Pedobacter sp. W3I1: one gene and its partner. The protein of the gene in region 1 interacts with the protein of each later gene in a pairwise test. Links are inferred from orthologs where the notes say so. Each region holds a gene or a part of one and is shown on either strand. Other genes may lie near its edges. The genes, in order: gyrA and gyrB.

What was found.
Region 2: the proteins of gyrA (region 1) and gyrB interact in binary tests that used the Escherichia coli proteins (3 or more experiments, as listed by UniProt). The link is inferred for Pedobacter sp. W3I1 from one-to-one orthologs.

What each region holds. Positions count from the first base shown.
Region 1 is NZ_JAUSXN010000001.1:3,136,809-3,146,647, reverse strand. What follows is about bases 106-3,276. They hold gyrA (DNA gyrase subunit A), read left to right. Parts: upstream 106-480; coding sequence 481-3,072; downstream 3,073-3,276. Other genes in these bases: QF042_RS13120 (tetratricopeptide repeat protein), read left to right, coding at 3,099-3,276. Also shown: more of QF042_RS13120, read left to right, coding at 3,277-4,187; QF042_RS13115 (lipopolysaccharide assembly protein LapB), read left to right, coding at 4,344-5,432; QF042_RS13110 (hypothetical protein), read right to left, coding at 5,560-6,591; QF042_RS13105 (endonuclease V), read left to right, coding at 6,698-7,399; QF042_RS13100 (hypothetical protein), read right to left, coding at 7,415-7,759; hemF (oxygen-dependent coproporphyrinogen oxidase), read right to left, coding at 7,760-8,674; QF042_RS13090 (MFS transporter), read right to left, coding at 8,781-9,839. UniProt on the Escherichia coli protein: A type II topoisomerase that negatively supercoils closed circular double-stranded (ds) DNA in an ATP-dependent manner to maintain chromosomes in an underwound state.
Region 2 is NZ_JAUSXN010000001.1:5,032,562-5,042,170, forward strand. Bases 3,309-6,249 are described here. They hold gyrB (DNA topoisomerase (ATP-hydrolyzing) subunit B), read right to left. Parts: upstream 5,788-6,249; coding sequence 3,829-5,787; downstream 3,309-3,828. Other genes in these bases: QF042_RS20565 (bestrophin family protein), read left to right, coding at 3,309-3,412. Also shown: QF042_RS20550 (response regulator transcription factor), read left to right, coding at 1-399; QF042_RS20555 (cell wall metabolism sensor histidine kinase WalK), read left to right, coding at 400-1,752; QF042_RS20560 (hypothetical protein), read left to right, coding at 1,964-2,461; more of QF042_RS20565, read left to right, coding at 2,486-3,308; QF042_RS20575 (OmpH family outer membrane protein), read left to right, coding at 6,845-7,444; QF042_RS20580 (nucleoside deaminase), read left to right, coding at 7,528-7,968; QF042_RS20585 (EcsC family protein), read left to right, coding at 8,095-8,865; QF042_RS20590 (RNA-binding S4 domain-containing protein), read right to left, coding at 8,866-9,264. UniProt on the Escherichia coli protein: DNA gyrase negatively supercoils closed circular double-stranded DNA in an ATP-dependent manner to maintain chromosomes in an underwound state.

The DNA of each region.
Region 1 (9,839 bases):
AGTTATACAAGCCTATTAGGATTAAAAAAACATCCATTAAAAATCGTTATCTATTTGGTTTTGGAAAGCAGTTGTTGCACTAATAGGTAAATGCAATCCGCTAGCGTCGGGTTTAAGTGTGGCCGCCATTGTGCTACTATTTGTGGTTAATAAACCCGATTGCAGTGAACATCCTGATCCTTCATCAGGATAAAACGGAAAGCGGGAGCTAGGTGTGCTATGAAAACCGAACCTATCTTTCCAAAAAACATCTAAATTGAAGGATAATAAAAAACGCCAGTTTACAAAACTTGCGAAGCTTAAACTAAAAACGCTTTAAACTAACCTTCAATAAATTAAAATTCCGTTGGGAGTAAAAAACCTATCACAAAGGTCAAAACTTTTCCACAATGCCTTAATTCGGCTAAATTTTGTTAAATTCGCAAGGTTATAGTAACACCCTTTTTTTAATATCGTTTTAAGTAGCGAGAATAATAATTTATGGCAGAAGATTTAGAAAATCAGCAGAACGACAAAATCATTCAAATTAATATAGAGGAGCAGATGAAATCGGCCTACATTGATTACTCAATGTCGGTAATCGTATCAAGGGCTTTGCCTGATGTACGCGATGGATTGAAACCGGTACACCGCCGTGTTTTATATGGTATGCTCGATCTTGGTGTAACCAGTAATAAACCACATAAAAAATCTGCCCGTATTGTAGGGGAGGTATTAGGTAAGTATCACCCACATGGTGATGCATCTGTATATTTTACCATGGTTCGTATGGCTCAGGATTGGAGCTTACGTTACCCAATGGTTGATGGACAAGGAAACTTTGGTCACATTGATGGTGACTCTCCGGCTGCAATGCGTTATACTGAAGCACGTTTTTCGAAAATTGCTGAAGAAATGCTTGCCGATATCAATAAAGATACTGTAGATTTTCAGTTAAACTTTGATGATACCTTGCAAGAACCGACCGTTTTACCTGCAAAAATCCCTAACTTATTGGTTAACGGATCTTCTGGTATTGCAGTAGGTATGGCCACCAACATGGCACCTCACAATTTAACCGAGGTAATTGATGGTGTAGTAGGTTATATCGATAACAGAGATATTACTATTGAGGAATTAATGAAGTTTGTAAAAGCTCCGGATTTCCCTACAGGTGGTATTATTTATGGCTATACTGGTGTAAAAGAAGCTTTCGAAACCGGCCGTGGCCGTATTGTAATGCGTGCAAAAGCCGAAATCGAGAGCATTAAAGACCGTGAAGTGATCATTGTTACTGAAATTCCTTACCAGGTTAACAAAGCACAAATGATTGAGCGTACTGCTGAATTGGTTGGCGAGAAAAAACTGGAAGGTATTTCGAACATTAAAGATGAATCGAACAAAGATGGTATCCGTATCGTTTACGAAATTAAACGTGATGCAAATGCATCTATCGTTTTAAACAACCTATATAAGTATACTGCATTACAAACTTCGTTCAGTGTAAATAATATTGCATTGGTAAAAGGCCGTCCACAAATGTTAAATCTTAAAGATTTAATTGTGCATTTTGTGGATCACCGCCATGATGTGGTTGTTCGCCGTACCCGTTACGAATTGTCAGAAGCCGAAAAACGTGCACATATTTTAGAAGGTTATTTAATTGCTTTAGATCATTTAGATGAAGTAATTAAACTGATCCGTGCTTCCGAAACCCCTGAAGATGCCCGTTTAGGCTTGATGGAAAAATTCGGACTGAGCGATATTCAGGCACGTGCGATTTTGGACATGACGCTTCGTCGTTTAACAGGACTAGAGCGTGATAAGATTAAAGAAGAGTATGCAGAGTTAATGAAAACCATCGAGCATTTAAAATCTATCTTAGCAGATGAGGGTTTGCGTATGCAGATTATTAAAGATGAGTTAGCAGAAATCCGTCAGAAATTTGGTGATGAGCGTAGAACAACTATCGTTCACTCAGCCGAAGATATGAGTATGGAAGATTTCATCGATGATGAAGAAGTGGTTATCACCATCTCTCACGAAGGTTACGTAAAACGTACTCCAGCAACGGAATTCAGAGCACAGGGTAGAGGGGGAAAAGGATCTAAAGGCAGTACTTCAAGAAATGAAGATTTTATTGAGCACATGCTCGTGGCCACAAACCACAACTATATGCTGTTCTTTACTGAAGCCGGAAGATGTTTCTGGTTGAGGGTTTATGAAATCCCGGAAGGTTCACGAACCAGTAAAGGAAGAGCGATCCAGAATATCATCAATATTCCGAAAGAGGAAAAAATTAAAGCTTACATTAAGGTTAAGAACCTAAAAGATCAGGAATATTTAGAGAACAATTTCATCATTATGTGTACTAAAAAAGGTACCATTAAGAAAACTTCTCTTGAAGCGTATTCACGTCCACGTGTAAATGGTATTAATGCTATCAATATTAATGATGGTGATGTATTATTGGAAGCTTGTTTAACTAACGGACAAAGCGAAATAGTGATGGCATTGCGTTCTGGTAGAGCAATCCGTTTCAACGAAAGTACGGTTCGCCCTATGGGTAGAACTGCTACCGGCGTACGTGGTGTTAGGCTGGCACACGATCAGGATGAAGTTGTTGGCATGATTGCTGTAAACAATCCTGAAGTTACGGTGTTAGTAGTATCAGAAAAGGGATACGGTAAACGTACCGATATTGAAGACTACCGTGTAACTAACCGTGGTGGTAAAGGGGTAAAAACAATTAATGTTACTGAAAAAACGGGACAATTAGTTTCTATAAAAGACGTTACAGATAGCGAAGATTTGATGATCATTAACCGTTCAGGTATTGTAATCAGAATTCCGGTATCAGCATTGAGGGTAATGGGCCGTGCCACACAAGGGGTTCGTTTAATCTCATTAAAAGGTGATGACGAAATTGCATCGGTTACTAAAATTGATCACGAAGAGGATGAAGAAGAAACAGTAGATTTAACAGATGTTGTAGTTACAGACGGTGAAGAAGTAGAAGCAGATCCTACTCCTGAAGCTGATGATACTGAAGAAGAGGCTGATTCTGATAACGAAACGGAAGAAGAAAATTAACTAAAAATTAGATTAGAATAAAAATTATGAAAAGAGTATTTCTAAGTATAGTTCTAGCAGGTGCGGTAAGCTCTGCATTTGCTCAGAAAAGTGAAGTAACCGCGGCAAAAAACGACTGGGGTTTATTCCAGTTAACTTCTTCAAGCGCATCGACTCCATTGGCTAAAAAACTGGAGTCGTTAGCAAAAGGATTAGCTCATACAGATAAAGCTATTGCTGATGAAAAATCTAAAGTGATGCCTGAAGCGTGGTCTTATCGTGCTTTATTTGCTTCTTCTGCAGCAATTTTAGATTCAGTAAGCACTGCAAATGCCGATGCAAATTTGAAAATTGCTCAAGATGCAGTTGTTGAAGCGAAAAAGTTAGATACAAAAGGAAGTGAAAAAGATAATATTAGTTTAGCTGAAACCAATATTAGCAACGCAGTTAGAAATGGTGGCGTAATTGCTTACAATAAGAAAGATTACAAAACTGCCTACTCCAAATTTGTGGCAGCAACAGTAATCAATCCAAATGATACCGCCATGTATCTAAATGCAGGTATTGCGGCCAGACTTAATGAAGATTATCCGAATATGATTACCCAATTCAAAAAAGTAATCTCTTTAAATTCTCCACAGTCTAAAGATTTGTATAATGAGATTATCACAACTACTTTAAGTAAACAAAAGGATACAACAGCTGCTTTGGCCCTTATTAAAGAAGCGACTGCTAAATTCCCTGAAAATACAGAATGGATCAAAACTGAGACTCAGATTTATATTGATAGGGGTGATGCAGCAAAATCTGAGCAGATGTTAATGGCCTTGGCAACAAAAGAGCCTAACAATGCGAACTATCAGGTTTTATTGGGTAATATTTATTTTAGCCAGGCTTTAAAATTACAGGCCGACAGAAATAAGATTGACGCAAAAAAAGTAAAAGAATTTAACGAAGTAACAGGTAAAATGAATGCTTTATTAGATAAATCTCTTCCTTTTTACAAAAAAGCGTTAGAAGTTGATGCAAAAAATCAGGGTGCTTTAGAAACATTGAAAACAATTTATGGCTTCAGAAATGACACTAAAAATTACGAAGATGTTAAAAAACGTTTAGAGGCACTGCCTAAACAATAATTCTGATATCGATTTAAAAAAAGAGCGCTGAAATTTCGGGGCTCTTTTTTTTATGTTTATTTTTATGGTTTATTACGGTTTTACCACATTATTTATCTTATGCAGAATTGCTTTAAAATATCATTAATCGTCTTAATTTTTGTCTCTTTTAATGCTGTGGCCCAAAAATCTCAAATCCTTATTGCCAGAAATGCCGTGGGTAAACTGCAGGCATCTATAGCCAATAAAGAAGATGAGAAAAAGCAACTTGCTATTATAAACGAAGGTTTAAAGTCAATTGAGTCTGCAGAAAAAGATAATAAAACAAAAAACTGGGCCGAAACCTGGTCAATAAAATCTTACCTGACTTCATTTGCTGCATTAATCGATACTGATCCGAATAATGCCAACAAATTTTATGATAATGCAATTGAAGCTGTTACCAAAGCAAAATCACTTGATCGATATGATGACAATTCAGGCTTAATTAAAGCTTCAAACCACAACATCTTAATCAAAAAACAAGAAAAAGGCAATGAAGCTTTTTTTAATAACGATTTTAAAGAAGCATTTACAGATTTAAAAGAAGTAGGAGACAATTTCCCTGCAGACACTACTTTAGCTTTAAATACAGCTATTTGTGCATTAAATATCCAGGCTTATGATGAGGCTTTAACTTATTTTAAACGTGCGAAAGAAAACGGAATTAAAAATCCATCTGTTTTTCAGAAAATGGCACAAATGTATGTGGTTAAATCAGAAAATGAAACCGCAATTAAAACCTTGGAAGACGGACTTGTGCTTAATCCATTCAACCGTTTTTTAACCAACGATTATATCAATCTTTTACTCGATACCGAGAATTACAGCAAAGCACAGGGATTAATCGAAAATAATTTAAAAGTAGAAAAAGGAAGTAAGCTGCTATATTTTCTTTACGGTTATCTGCAGCAGCTTGGTGGAAATAATGCTACGGCTATTTTGGCTTATAACAAAGCTTTAGATACAGATCAAAATTATTTCGATGCCTTGTATCAATTGAGTTTAGCTTATATTAATACAGCCAACGAAACCCTGGGTAAAAATGAAGCAGATAAAACTGCTAAGTATAATGGATTAATTAACCATGCCCAGTTTGCTTTGCAACGTGCAAATGAAATTAATCCGAACGATAAGAAAACTGTTCAGTTACTGATCGAAATCTACACCAGAAAGAAAGCTAACGACAAAGTTCAGGAGCTTAGCCGAAAACTTCAGGAACTGTAATTGAGTTGGCGATTTGTATCAATAGGATAGTATAAGAAAATTTAACTTAACATAATATTAATTATAAGACATAATGCAGGAACAATTATATGTCTTTTAGGGTGTTTGTTTTGTCTTCACATTTAGTTTAGAACGCCATATTTTTTATATCATATTCAAGTGTAGCCCTCAAGTTCTCAAGTAGTTTGATATCAAGTTGCTCAATGGAATTTAGATAACCTCGTTCTAATGTGAATGTTGTTAAAATATCATTAATGTCTTTTACCATATTTACATCTTTATATTGAATCTCAACATCGTAACTTACAAATGAGGTTATTGGCTGACCAGAACTCGGTATGGCACCTTGAAGTTGACAGGTTTTAAATAATGTATATAAATTTGCATCTTGAGTAATAAAATACATAACTTGATCTATACATGTGTTAATTGCACTAAAATGTACCATACGCATATGGAATAAATCCCAGGCAGTACCCCAAAGTACTCTAAAAATATCATCTGGATGTTCTCCTTTTTTATCTAGAGCAATCATTTTTTTAAATCTAGAATCTCCGCCAAATATTCTGATTGCTAATTGAATCTCTGAAGCCATAGAGGCATTAAGGTGTTTATTGGACCAATGCAAGAATAACCTTAGATTTTTGATGACATTTTCCTTACTAGGATTATTCTTTTTACATAAAGAATAAATTTTCAGCACCGTGACATAGCTCATAAGCTGCAAGGGAAATAAACATTCCAACGCCCGACTATCAGTATCGTTTACTTCTACATAATAATTAAAAATTTGTTCATTTAACTTGGAAGTCTCAATAAATGGAGTATCGAATGTGTATGTAATCTTATTTACAAAATCTTGATATTTAGCGATATTTAGTTTATTCAAGCTTTCTTTGCACAACTCCATTGAGCCAAACTTTGAAGAAACTTCAATATTATATTGCTGGCAAAACAGTATCAATATTTCTACATTTGTTTTTGATTGTGTTTGTCCCTGCTTGTTTTCAAAATAACTAACTATGTCTAAACATAGATTGGCATCTAGATAAAAAAGGATTGAAGAGTTTTGATTTTCAGTACGTTGTCGTTGGATTGTATCTGAAAGTATGGTTTCACCATTATGAGTGAGTATGTAAAATGAATGTAGAGCAATCATAATTTCAATTATAACAATTAATTAAATATAACACAACACACAATGTAATAGATTGTATGAAGCAGTATAATAAAACAATAATGCTTAAGAATTTGTACTAATAACCATGTACGACCACTATAGCTTCGAAGATGCAGCCGCTTATCAGATTGAATTAGCCAAACAGTTAAAATTCCAACCGCTTGGTGAAATTAAAACCATTACTGGTGCAGATATTTCTTTTAATAAAAACAGCACAACGATGTATGCAGGAATGGTAATCTTAAGTTATCCTGAAATGGTTTTAAAATCATTCGCCTTAGAAACTTACGAAACGAGTTTTCCGTATAAAGCAGGATTTTTAGGTTTTAAAGAAATTCCGGCATTATTAAAAGTTTGGGCATTGATTGCAGATAAACCAGATGTTGTCGTGTTGGATGGAAATGGAATTTTGCATCCACGGCGCATGGGCGTTGCTTCGCATTTTGGAATTCTTGCTAACCAAGCTACAATTGGTTGTGCTAAAAGCCTTTTATATGGTAAAAATCATCAGCCGGCAAATGTTAAATATAACACTGCAGAAATTAAAAATAATGCAGGCGAAATGCTTGGCTTTGCACTGAGAACAAAAATCAATTGCGAATCTGTTTACGTTTCAGCTGGGCATTTAATTACGCAAGAAAAAAGCCTTGATGTCATTAAAAAATGCGTTGGAAATTACCGGATCCCAGAACCAACACGTATGGCGCACAACATTGTAAATGATTTTAGGATTGGAAAGCTAAAAGCAGGTTTTCATGAGGTGTCGCCCCCATTAACTTTGTTTTAAAGATTAAACCCAAAATTAATTCAAGCTGCAACCCTCTAAATTACCGTCCCAATTTTCTTTTTCATTGGTTACAATTTCCAGAAAATCTATTTTACCGTTGGTAACGTCCAGGCAATAAGTTAATTCATTTTTCAGGTTCGGAGCTGTTAGTTTTGGTTCGGCACTGAGTAAACCGTTTTCAAATTCTTCTTCTTTAAATTGCTTTAAGTAAACAAAATTTATAAACAGACCAGTATCGGTTTTTTTAGCATTTTCGACCATTATAAAATCTAAATGCTCAGACAGGTAGTTGAATTTTTCTAAATTATCCTGTATGATCGCTTTCAGCAGCTGAAGTTCAAAATCTTTTAATTCAGTCATTTAGATCCAGTTAATTCCTTTTTTAAGTAGTTGTTGGGTTTTGTATTCATCTGAATTAATTTCTGGTTGAACATTATAACCCCAGTTTGCCTGTGGTGGCAAACTCATTAAAATAGATTCTATTCTTCCGTTAGTTTCTAAGCCAAATTTCGTCCCTGAATCGTAGACTAAATTAAACTCTACATAGCGGCTACGGCGCTGATATTGCCATTGTTTCTGTGCTTCGGTAAATTCTTTATCGCGGTGACGGTCAATTAATTCTGTATAAATTGGTAAAAATGTTTCGCCAATATTAATGGAAAAATCTAAAATCTCCTCCCACGATAAATTGGTATTTTCAGGTTTTAGCCGATCGTAAAAGATACCGCCAATACCACGGGTTTCTTCACGGTGTTTAATAAAGAAATAATCATCGGCATGTGTTTTAAATTTTGGATAAAATTCAGCGCTGAAATCGTCGCAAGCCTGTTTTAGCTTATGGTGAAAAAAACGGGCATCGTTTTCGAACACGTAATGTGGCGTTAAATCGATACCACCACCAAACCAACGTGTTTGTTCGTTCAGTTCAAAGTAGCGGATATTCATATGGATAATCGGAACCAGCGGATGATTTGGGTGAATCACTATTGAAACGCCAGTGGCAAAAAAATCATCTTCGGTTACATTAAAGGCTTTTTTTATTGCTTCAGGCAGCTTGCCGTGCACTGCAGAGAAATTTACCCCCCCCTTTTCAATAATTGCACTATTTTGCATAATCCGGGTACGTCCGCCTCCCCCACCGTCTCGCTCCCAGAGCTCTTCTTCAAATTTCCCTTTGCCATCGGCAATTTCCAATCCTCTGCAAATTTCATCCTGTATTTGCTTATACCGTGCTGCTACTTCTTCTTTAAACATGATGACTTTTTCTATTTCCATACAAATTTAAAGGTATTCAAGCAGCTATATTGATTTATGTTTAGATAGTACATTTTATTGACATTGTCTCTTAGTTGAGAGTTATTTGTCATAAGTAGGAAGATTATTACTCTTCTAAATAATCCAAATCTTTGTTAAAACTTTCTTTTAACTGGCTCAAACCGAACATTGCAATCAGGGTTAAGATTCCCATTACTAAATAACCTGCAGTAATTAATCCGTATCTATGGGTTAAGAACTCGAATAAAAATGTAATAGGGATTAGTGCACCCCGAACAAAATTTGGAGCGGTTGTAGTTACAGTAGCCCTTATGTTGGTTCCAAATTGTTCTGATGCAATAGTAACAAAGGTGGCCCAATAACCTACAGAGAAGCCCATAAATAAGCAAATCCAAATAAAATTACCACCCGTTAAGCCGAAACTGGTTAGATAAACAACCACACTCGCCACAGAAAGTAAGTGAAAGATAAAGACTGTTTTTTTTCGCGATTTTAATACCTGAGAAAGTAAACCTGTAACCACATCCCCTATGGCAATTCCAAAATAGGTAAACATAATTCCAGTACCTGCTTTTAGTGGTTCTGTTGCGCCTAAAGCTTTGCCAAATTCTGGCGCTAAAGTAACCAGGATTCCTACCACAAACCATAATGGAATACCGATTAAGATACAATAGAGATATTTAGAAAAACGTTTCCAGTTGTTAAACAACATAAAAATATTTCCTTTTGATACTTCAGTTTGGTTAGCTGCATGTTTAAACATGCCCGATTCAAATGTACCTACACGCAATAAAAGCAAAACTAAACCCATGCCACCACCTACAAAGTAAGAGGTTTGCCAGGTAAATTCAGCTGCTACAGTTGCCGCAACAGCTGCACCCAGTAAACCAACAGCACCTACAATCATGGTTCCATAACCACGCTTTTCTTTATCCATGGTTTCTGCAACCAAAGTGATTCCTGCACCAAGCTCTCCGGCTAAACCAATGCCGGCAATAAACCTGATGATGGCATAACTATTAACCGATGTAACAAAACCATTCGCAATATTGGCCAGTGAATATAAAAGGATTGAACCAAAAAGAACTTTTATCCTTCCTAGTTTATCGCCGAGTACACCCCATAAAATTCCACCTAAAAGTAAGCCGAACATTTGAGAATTAAT
Region 2 (9,609 bases), 1.9 Mb from region 1 along the record:
GGTGCGGATGATTATTTAATAAAGCCATTTAAATTTGCAGAACTTTTTGCACGGATCAGAATGCTGTTAAGGCGATATCATGGTGTGGTTTCGCAAGATCAGATTATTTCAGTAGCAGACCTCCAGATTAATTTAAGCGCAAAAACGGTAAAACGAAATCAACAGGAAATTGTACTTACAGCAACAGAGTATCGGCTAATTGAGTACATGGCCAAAAACAAATCTAAAATTTTATCCCGGATAGACATTTTGGAAAATGTTTGGGATATCGATTTTAACCTTGGCACCAATGTAGTTGATGTTTATGTTAATTATCTTCGCAAAAAAATAGATAAAAATGCCGATCAAAAACTTATCCATACCGCAGTAGGCTTAGGTTATATATTAAAGGAAAAATAAATGGAGATAGCCAAGAGGATCACTTTACTTTTCGCCATTTTATCGGCAATTATTATCTCCTTATTAAGTGGTTTTGTTTGGTATTTCTCTAACGACTTCGCCTTTGAAGATTTTTATAAACGCCTGGAGGCCAGGGTTAAAATTGCTGCCCAGATTAAACTGTACGAAGATGGCAACAATAAGGTTTATGCAAAAATGCGGAATCAATACCTGGAGCGGTTACCCTCTGAGAAGGAATATATTATTGAAGCTGGCACAACACCCGGTAAGGTTGACCGTGAATTACCGACTGATTTTTATAACCGGATTAAAGCAGGTTATATGGCCCGTTATCGAGTCGAGAACCATTTCTACGCAGGAAAATACTTTAAAAATAAAAATAACGGATATATCGTTATTGTTTCTGCAAATGACCCTTTTGGTTTTCGGGAGTTAAAAGATCTTCAAAGGATTTTGATAATCGGTTTTTTCCTTTCTGTTATTTTATCTTTTGTGGTTGGCTGGAAATTCTCCAATTACATGTTAATGCCATTAAGGAATATAATTAAAAGCGTAAAAAAAATAAAGGCAGAAAATTTACATTTAAGGTTGGATGTAAAAAAAGGTAACGATGAAATGTCGCAATTGGCCCAAACCTTTAATAACATGCTTAACCGTTTAGAAACAGCTTTCGAAACGCAGAATAACTTCATCAGTAATGCTTCGCACGAATTAAGAACACCATTAACTATTATTAGTGGTGAGGTTGAACTGGCGATGAAAACCATCGAAGATACGGCAAAACAGGAAAAAGCTTTAGCAAAAATTAAAGATGAGGCAGAAAGATTAGAACATATCTTAACCAGTTTACTGGGCCTGGCACAATCTGGCTTTAATGGTAAAAACCAGCCCTGGGAAGAGGTACGAATGGACGAACTGTTATGGGAAATTAAAGAATCTGTTAACCAGGTACACCCCAACAGTAAAATAGAAATCGACTTTACCAAACTACCTGATGATGAAGAATTACTAACACTAAAGGCAAACAAAAACCTGATGAAACTTGCCATCAGCAATATTGTAAACAATGCCTGTAAATACTCCAATGAGAATCTGGTAAGCATTAGTATCGAAAGCAATGTCAATATGCTTTCGATTGCTGTAACCGATAGAGGAATTGGCATACCACAGACAGATATACAGCATATATTTGAACCCTTTTATCGTGCATCTAACACCAATGATTTTAAGGGATATGGCGTTGGCTTGCCACTTTCACTAAATATTATCCGTTTGCACCGGGGTAGTATTGCCATTAAATCGCAGGAAGGGGTTGGCACAGAGATAAAGGTTTTATTGCCGACGAAGAGTTAGTTCGTTTTAATGGTTAATTGTTTAAATCGTTAAAACTGGTTAACTGTTAGTACAATTAACCGATTAACCCGTTTATACAGTTAACCAAGCTTACAGCCACTCCAAAAAGGAGTACGTTCTAATCTCATTCTAATCTCGCTCTTATTTCGCTATAATAACATCAAGCTAAACTTGTATAAATAATTTTTCAATTCATTTAAACAGAATAGCGATGAAAACAGTATTAGTACCAACCGACTTTAAATTAGAAAGCATTAAAATTATTGATGCGCTTGTTCAGCATCAAAAAAATGAAACGTTAAACATTATTTTTGTACATGCCTTTAAATTATCAGATTCGATAACTGATATGTTAATGCTGAGTCGCCGCAGCCGCGATTACGAGAATGTAAGCGACGAATTTTATCAGCAGTTAAACCAGGCCAAGGCAAAGTACCCTACTCAGATTAATACTATTAGGATCGAATATTTTTACGGAAGTACAGTAGCCGCTTTCAAAAACTTTATCGAAGCTTTTGATGTAGACCGTATTGCCTACTTAAAAGAATATAATTTCACACCAATCAACAAATATAGCATCGACCCTAAAATATTAACAGAACGTGCAGGCTGTGAAGTAATTCAATTAAACACGTTGACTGTTCATGCTAGTGAAAATTTAATTGACACAAAAATACACGAAACGCAATTGCAGAAAGCAAATGCTTAATTATCACATTTAAAAAATTATATTATGCTGTTACGAAATAACATTCCGCTCACTTATATATTCGGAAAGATCAAAAAAGAACTCTTGTTTGTTATTGGCTACTCTATAGGTATTGTGGTGTTGTATGAAAACTTTCATGTTACACGCATTTCCATTCCTGTCGCTGTACCAGCTTTACTCGGAACAATCATTTCACTTCTATTGGCGTTTAGGTCTAACCAGGCTTACGATAGATGGTGGGAAGCCAGAATTCTCTGGGGTGCTATTGTTAACGATTCCAGAACCCTTTCCCGCCAAATATTATCTTTCGTCGAAAATCCTTACGGATCAGATGAAATTGAAGAATTTAAGGCGAGGTTTATCAAAAGACAAATTGCCTGGTGTTATGCCTTAAGTCAATCGTTAAGAGGTTTTAACCCACGTAAAGGCCTGGAAGAATACATGTGTACAGAGGAAATTGCTTTTATTAAAAAACGTAAAAATGTAACTGCGACGATATTGGAGTTACATGCCATGGACTTAAAAAAGGCATTGCAAGAAGGTTGGATTAATAAATACCAGCAAATAGAAATCGATAAAACCATTACAGCTTTATGTAACCACATGGGCGGATCGGAAAGAATAAAAAACACCGTTTTTCCGGTTACTTACAGCAAATACATCAACATGTCTATTCATTTATTCATTGTATTGCTGCCTTTTGGCTTAATTGAATATTTTGGCTACATGGAAGTACCTTTGGTAGTAGCTATTGCAGCATTCTTTTTGTTAGTAGAAAAAATGGCGGTTCATCTTCAGGATCCTTTTGAAAACAAACCAACTGATACGCCAACAACAACAATCTGCCGAACTATCGAAAGAGATTTGTGCCAGATGTTGGATGACAATAAAATATACGAGGACAAACCTCAAACCGAATTAGCACCTGTTGGATCATATTACATTTTGTAATCTGTAGTGCCTTAAAATAATCTCTTTTTTTGAGATGGTTAGTTAATCAAAATGTATTTGTACTGGATAGCACAATCATTTTGAAAGGTTTATAGTGATACAAAGCCATTCGTAAACTGAATGGCTTTGTTTTTATAATCAATTATTGTGTAGTCAGGTGTTACCATCTGACTTATAACAACTAAATCTACCCGAAAAAGAAAAATTCAGTACAGTGTAAGATGGTAACATCTTACACCACAATTATCGGGTTACCGTCATTGCGAGGCACGAAGCAATCTTACAACGTTCGCTGGTAAAACCCAAAGCATTAAGATTGCTTCGTGCCTCGCAATGACGAATCTGACAAAAAAAACCTCTCCAAGTTTTAACTTGAAGAGGGTTCGTATTTCAGTCCCCTTTAGGGGATTTAGGGGCTAAGCATCAATTTTGGCATATTTTGCATTACGCTCAATAAACTCTCTACGTGGAGCAACTTCATCGCCCATTAACATAGAGAAAGTATGATCACATTCTGCTGCACTTTCAATTGTAGCCTGTAATAAAGTACGTGTAGCAGGATTCAATGTAGTATCCCAAAGTTGTTCAGCATTCATCTCACCCAAACCTTTGTAACGCTGGATGTGTACGCTATCTTCCTTACCATTACCTTTAATACGTTGTACAGCCGCATCGCGTTGCACATCATTCCAGCAATATTCGAAATCTTTACCTTTTTTAACCTGGTAAAGTGGTGGCGATGCAATATAAACATAACCCGCTTCTATTAATGCCCGCATATAACGGTAGAAGAATGTTAGGATCAAAGTGGTAATGTGAGAACCATCAATATCCGCATCCGTCATGATTACAATCTTGTGATAACGTAATTTAGTCAGGTTTAATGCTTTATCATCTTCAGGCGTACCAATACTCACACCGATTGCCGTAAACATATTTTTGATCTCGTCGTTCTCGTAAATCTTGTGCTCCATCGCTTTTTCTACGTTCAGGATTTTACCTTTTAAAGGCAAAATAGCCTGAATGTTTCTATCACGACCTTGTTTAGCGGTACCACCCGCAGAGTCACCCTCTACCAGGTAGATCTCACATTTTACTGGATCACTGTCTGAGCAATCGGCAAGTTTTCCTGGCAAACCAGAACCACCCATTACACTCTTACGTTGAACCATTTCGCGAGCCTTACGGGCCGCAGCACGAGCTGTAGCAGCCAAGATTACCTTGTTAACGATCATTTTAGCTTCTTTTGGATTTTCTTCCAAATAAGCTCCTAAAGCTTCGCCAACAGCAATATCAACCGCACCCATTACTTCGGTATTACCCAATTTAGTTTTGGTTTGTCCTTCAAATTGAGGTTCTTGCACCTTAACCGAAACTACAGCAGTTAAACCTTCTCTAAAGTCATCACCAGTGATTTCCATTTTCAGGTTTTTCAATAAACCAGATTTATCAGCATAGCTTTTCAGCGTACGTGTTAAACCTCTACGGAAACCTGCAATGTGTGTACCACCCTCGTGTGTGTTGATGTTGTTTACATACGAGTGAACATTTTCTGAGTAACTATCATTGTATTGGAAAGCCAACTCTACAGGAACACCATTTTTAATACCATCGATATAAATCGGTTCTGGTAAGAAAGATGCACGTGTTCCATCTAAAAAGGAAACAAATTCTTTTAAACCACCTTCAGATTGAAAAACTTCTGACAGGAAAGTACCATCATCTAATTTCTCGCGTTCATCAGTTAACGTTAATTTAATTCCTTTATTTAAGAAAGCCAATTCACGTAAACGACCAGCCAATGTATCATACTTATATTCAGTTGTTTGCGTAAAAATAGTTGCATCAGGACTGAAAGTTACAATGGTACCACGTTTATCAGTAACACCGGTTTCCTTTACATCATATAAAGGTTTACCGATATTGTATTCCTGCATCCAGATTTTACCTTCACGGTGAACCTCAGCTTTTAAATGTGTTGATAAGGCGTTAACGCAACTTACCCCCACACCGTGCAAACCTCCGGATACTTTGTAAGTATCTTTATCGAATTTACCACCCGCGTGCAAAACCGTCATTACGATTTCTAGCGCCGATTTATTTTCTTTTGTATTAATCCCGGTTGGAATACCACGACCATTGTCTTCAACTCTGATGGAGTTACCTTCTAAAATTCTAACGTCGATTGTATCTGCATGACCGGCTAAAGCCTCATCAATTGAGTTATCTACAACCTCGTAAACCAAATGGTGTAAACCTTTAACACCAGTATCACCTATATACATTGAAGGGCGCTTACGCACCGCTTCTAAACCTTCTAAAACCTGTATATTATCTGCCGAATAATTTGACTTTAAATCCTGTTCTTCGCTCATATTTTAATTAAAAACAATAAGTATCAAAAATACGGAAATTTTGCCATTTAAACTAATATGTGGATAAATTTCGAGCTGTTAAGAGATAAGGGTTAAAGGGATTAAAACAGGTTTAAATCGGGTTTTGGAAAGCAAAACCTGCATTCCAATCAAAGTCTCCTCCCGCTTTCCATTACAAGTCCCGCTGAAGATGCGGGAGCTTTTCATTTCAATCTGGTTTAGATGGCAAAGCTTTGGTAAATATTAAAGATTGCCCACCAATCGTTCCGACGGAACGAAAACGCCAATTTGCAATTGGCTACCCACGAGTCGTCCCTCTGGGACGAAAAGGATTAATTTTCACATTGCAAATCGTTCCGTAGGGACGACTCATGGGTATAAAAAAATGAAATATTGTTTTCGTTCCGTAGGAACGTTTGGTATTTGAATTTTGCTATTACCACCATGCAACTATAAATAGTATTACTTCCCGTGCCACCTAAACCCGATGGCAGCGGGCATGAAATAAAGCGGACAGCGGGTGTAACGTTAAAATGAAACACTGTGGCTGCTTTCCTCAATCAAAAACCAACTATTTACAATCGCTTATACTTATCGGATTGGCTTTAAATTGGATATAAAAACTAATTCATATAAGCCAATTATGCAATTGGCTACCCAACAATCTTCCAACTGGTACCAAAAGCGTATAATCTCTAAACTATAATTCGTCCAATTGAGACGAAAAGGATTAATTTTCACATTGCAAATCGTTCCGTAGGGACGACTCATGGTAGAAAAAAAATGAAATATTGTTTTCGTTCCGTAGGAACGTTTGGTATTTGAAATTTGATATTACCACCCTGCAACCCTAAATAGTATTACTTCCCGGGCCACCTAAACCCGATGGCAGCGGGCATGAAATAAAGCGGACAGCGGGTGTAACGTTAAATGAAACACTGCGGCTGCTTTCCTCAATCAAAAACCAACTATTTATAATCGCTTATATTATCGGATTGGCTTTAAATTGGATATAAAAACTAATTTATATAAGTTTGCTAAAATTTATTAAACAAGAATGGAAAGAAGAACCTTTAAAACCTTTGGTTTACTTGCAACAGCAACTTTGATAACTGCTTTCTCTGCATGCCAGAACAAAGACACTAAAACTACTGAAACTAAAAAAACAGAGAGTACTACTGCTGCGGTTTCTCCAGCTGAGAAAATTGTGTATGTAAACTCCGACTCGTTACTTACAAAATATGAATACTTCAAAGATCTTAAAGTGAAATTTGAAGGTAAGACCAAAAATGCTCAGGCAGACATGCAGGCTAAAAGTCAGGCTTTTCAAAGAGAAGTGGCACAATACCAACAATCGGCACAAACGCTATCGGCCGATCAACGTAAAAGCACTGAAGAGCGTTTAGCACGTAAACAACAAGAACTACAAACTTACCAACAAAATGCTGGTGGTGCTTTACAGAATGAGCAAGCTGCTGAGAATGAAAAACTTTATGATAAAGTGGCTGATTACTTAAAAGGTTACGCTAAAGAAAAAGGTTATAAAATGGTTTTAACTTATTCAAAAGGTAACAGCGCTATTTTATTTGCCGACGAAAGTTTAGATGTTACTTCGGAAGTAATTAAAGGTTTAAACGCAGAATACAGCAAAAAATAAGCGAATAGCTATTAAAATAATAGATGCCTCGATAAATCGGGGCATTTTTTTTGTTCTATATTTTATAAAAAGATCAGATTAATATGAACAATCAACATCAGGAATATATGCAGATGGCAATTGAGTTATCTGTACAAAATGTGAGCGAAAGCATGGGTGGGCCTTTTGGAGCTGTAGTGGTAAAAGACGGGAAGCTGATTGCCAAATCGGCAAATAAGGTGACCTCTACCAACGATCCAACTGCACATGCTGAGGTTTCGGCAATCAGACTGGCCTGTACCGAATTAAATACTTTCGATTTAAGCGGCTGCGTAATTTACACCAGCTGCGAGCCTTGTCCAATGTGTTTAGGTGCAATTTATTGGGCAAAAATAGACACGATTTATTATGCAAATACCAAGGCTGATGCCGAACACATTGGTTTTAGTGATAAATTTATTTACGAAGAGCTAGACAAGCCCATGGAAAACAGAAGCTTACCCGGTTATCCAGCTGATGCGCGACGAAGCTTTAGCAGCCTTTAAACTCTGGGAAACCTCACCGATGAGGATAGAATACTAAATAAAAGATGTTGGATAACGTGCATTTGCTGCTCCAACATCAAATATGAGCATAACCATTTTAAGGAATAATTATTGCAGTAATTAAGGATGACCTACGAACAAAAAATAACTGGCGAATTAGATTTCTGGAAATTTAAAACCTTACAGAAACCTTCTCTTTTTAATAAGGTAACCGATAAAGTTCAGAAGAAAATAAACAGTTATATCCCAGATAAGGTTCATAGCGCGATTACGTCTGCCATTAAACAGATGGTAAAGGCCGTACTTTTTGGCTCAACATTTACCACATCTAAACCCATTACCGATTTAACCTTGATGCATCGCGAGGCATTGATTAAACAAAAGATAGATAATTACAAAAAAACAGGTGCTGCCGAAGGTGGCATTACTGGTGCAGGAGGCTTTTTAATGAGCCTGGCCGATTTCCCGCTATTGCTGGGTATAAAGATGAAAATGCTTTTTGATATTGCCGCAGTTTACGGATACGATGTTAAAGATTACCGCGAACGTTTATATATTTTACACATCTTCCAGCTGGCCTTTTCAAGTAAAGAAGAAAGCCAGAATATTTTCATGAAAATGCAGGATTGGGATGATAAAGCCCATCAATTACCAACCAATATCGATGAATTTGACTGGCTTACCTTCCAACAGCAATACCGTGATTATATTGATTTAGCAAAACTTGCGCAAATGCTACCATTTGTAGGTGCAGCCGTTGGTGCAGTTGCCAATTATAAATTAATTGAAAAACTGGGCAGAACAGCAATGATGAGTTACCGGATGAGGTATTTCAGTTTGCAGTATGCAGTTATCAGTACGCAAACTGAAAACCGCAAACTAGAAACTGGGAACTAACTATTCCTCTTCAAACATCCCACCAATCAAATCATCCGTTTCCCGTCGATCTTTTTTAGTCGGACGACCAGTACCTCTATCGCGTTTTAGATTTGGTGCATGAAACATCGATTTAAAAGCATGCGTTTCTTCAACTGGCGTTAGGTCTTTGTATTTAGTTAAGGCTGTTGGCGAATCTGTTCTATTATATGAAAGTTCTACCACCTCAATAATTTTTTTTTCGATCCCTTTCGATACCTGATAAACTTCACCTACTTTCACAATGGCTGAAGGTTTAATATTCTGCCCTTTGAGTTTCACTCTACCTGCTTTACAGGCTTCGGTAGCCAGGCTCCTTGTTTTAAACAACCTGATCGCCCACAAATATTTATCTATCCTAAGTTTTTCTGTCTCTGTCATAAAATTCAAAAATACGCATTTAGGTTAACTGTTTAAATTGATTAATCGGTTAATTGGATATGATGTATTCCTACAGTTAACCAATTCAAACGATTAACCAGTTAACCCACCAAAAAACAATTTAAACAATTAACCATTTAATAAGCAAAAATTGATTTATTTTGCGTAAAATTTAAAAACATCATGTATTCAGATTTAAAGAAATTAATTGAAGCCGCTTGGGAGGATAGAACCCTTTTAAAATACAGCAACTATTGCGAAGCCATTGAAGCCGTTATTATGGGCCTTGATAAGGGCGAAATCCGTGTTGCTGAGCCAGTTTTAAACTCTTGGGGCATTAATGAA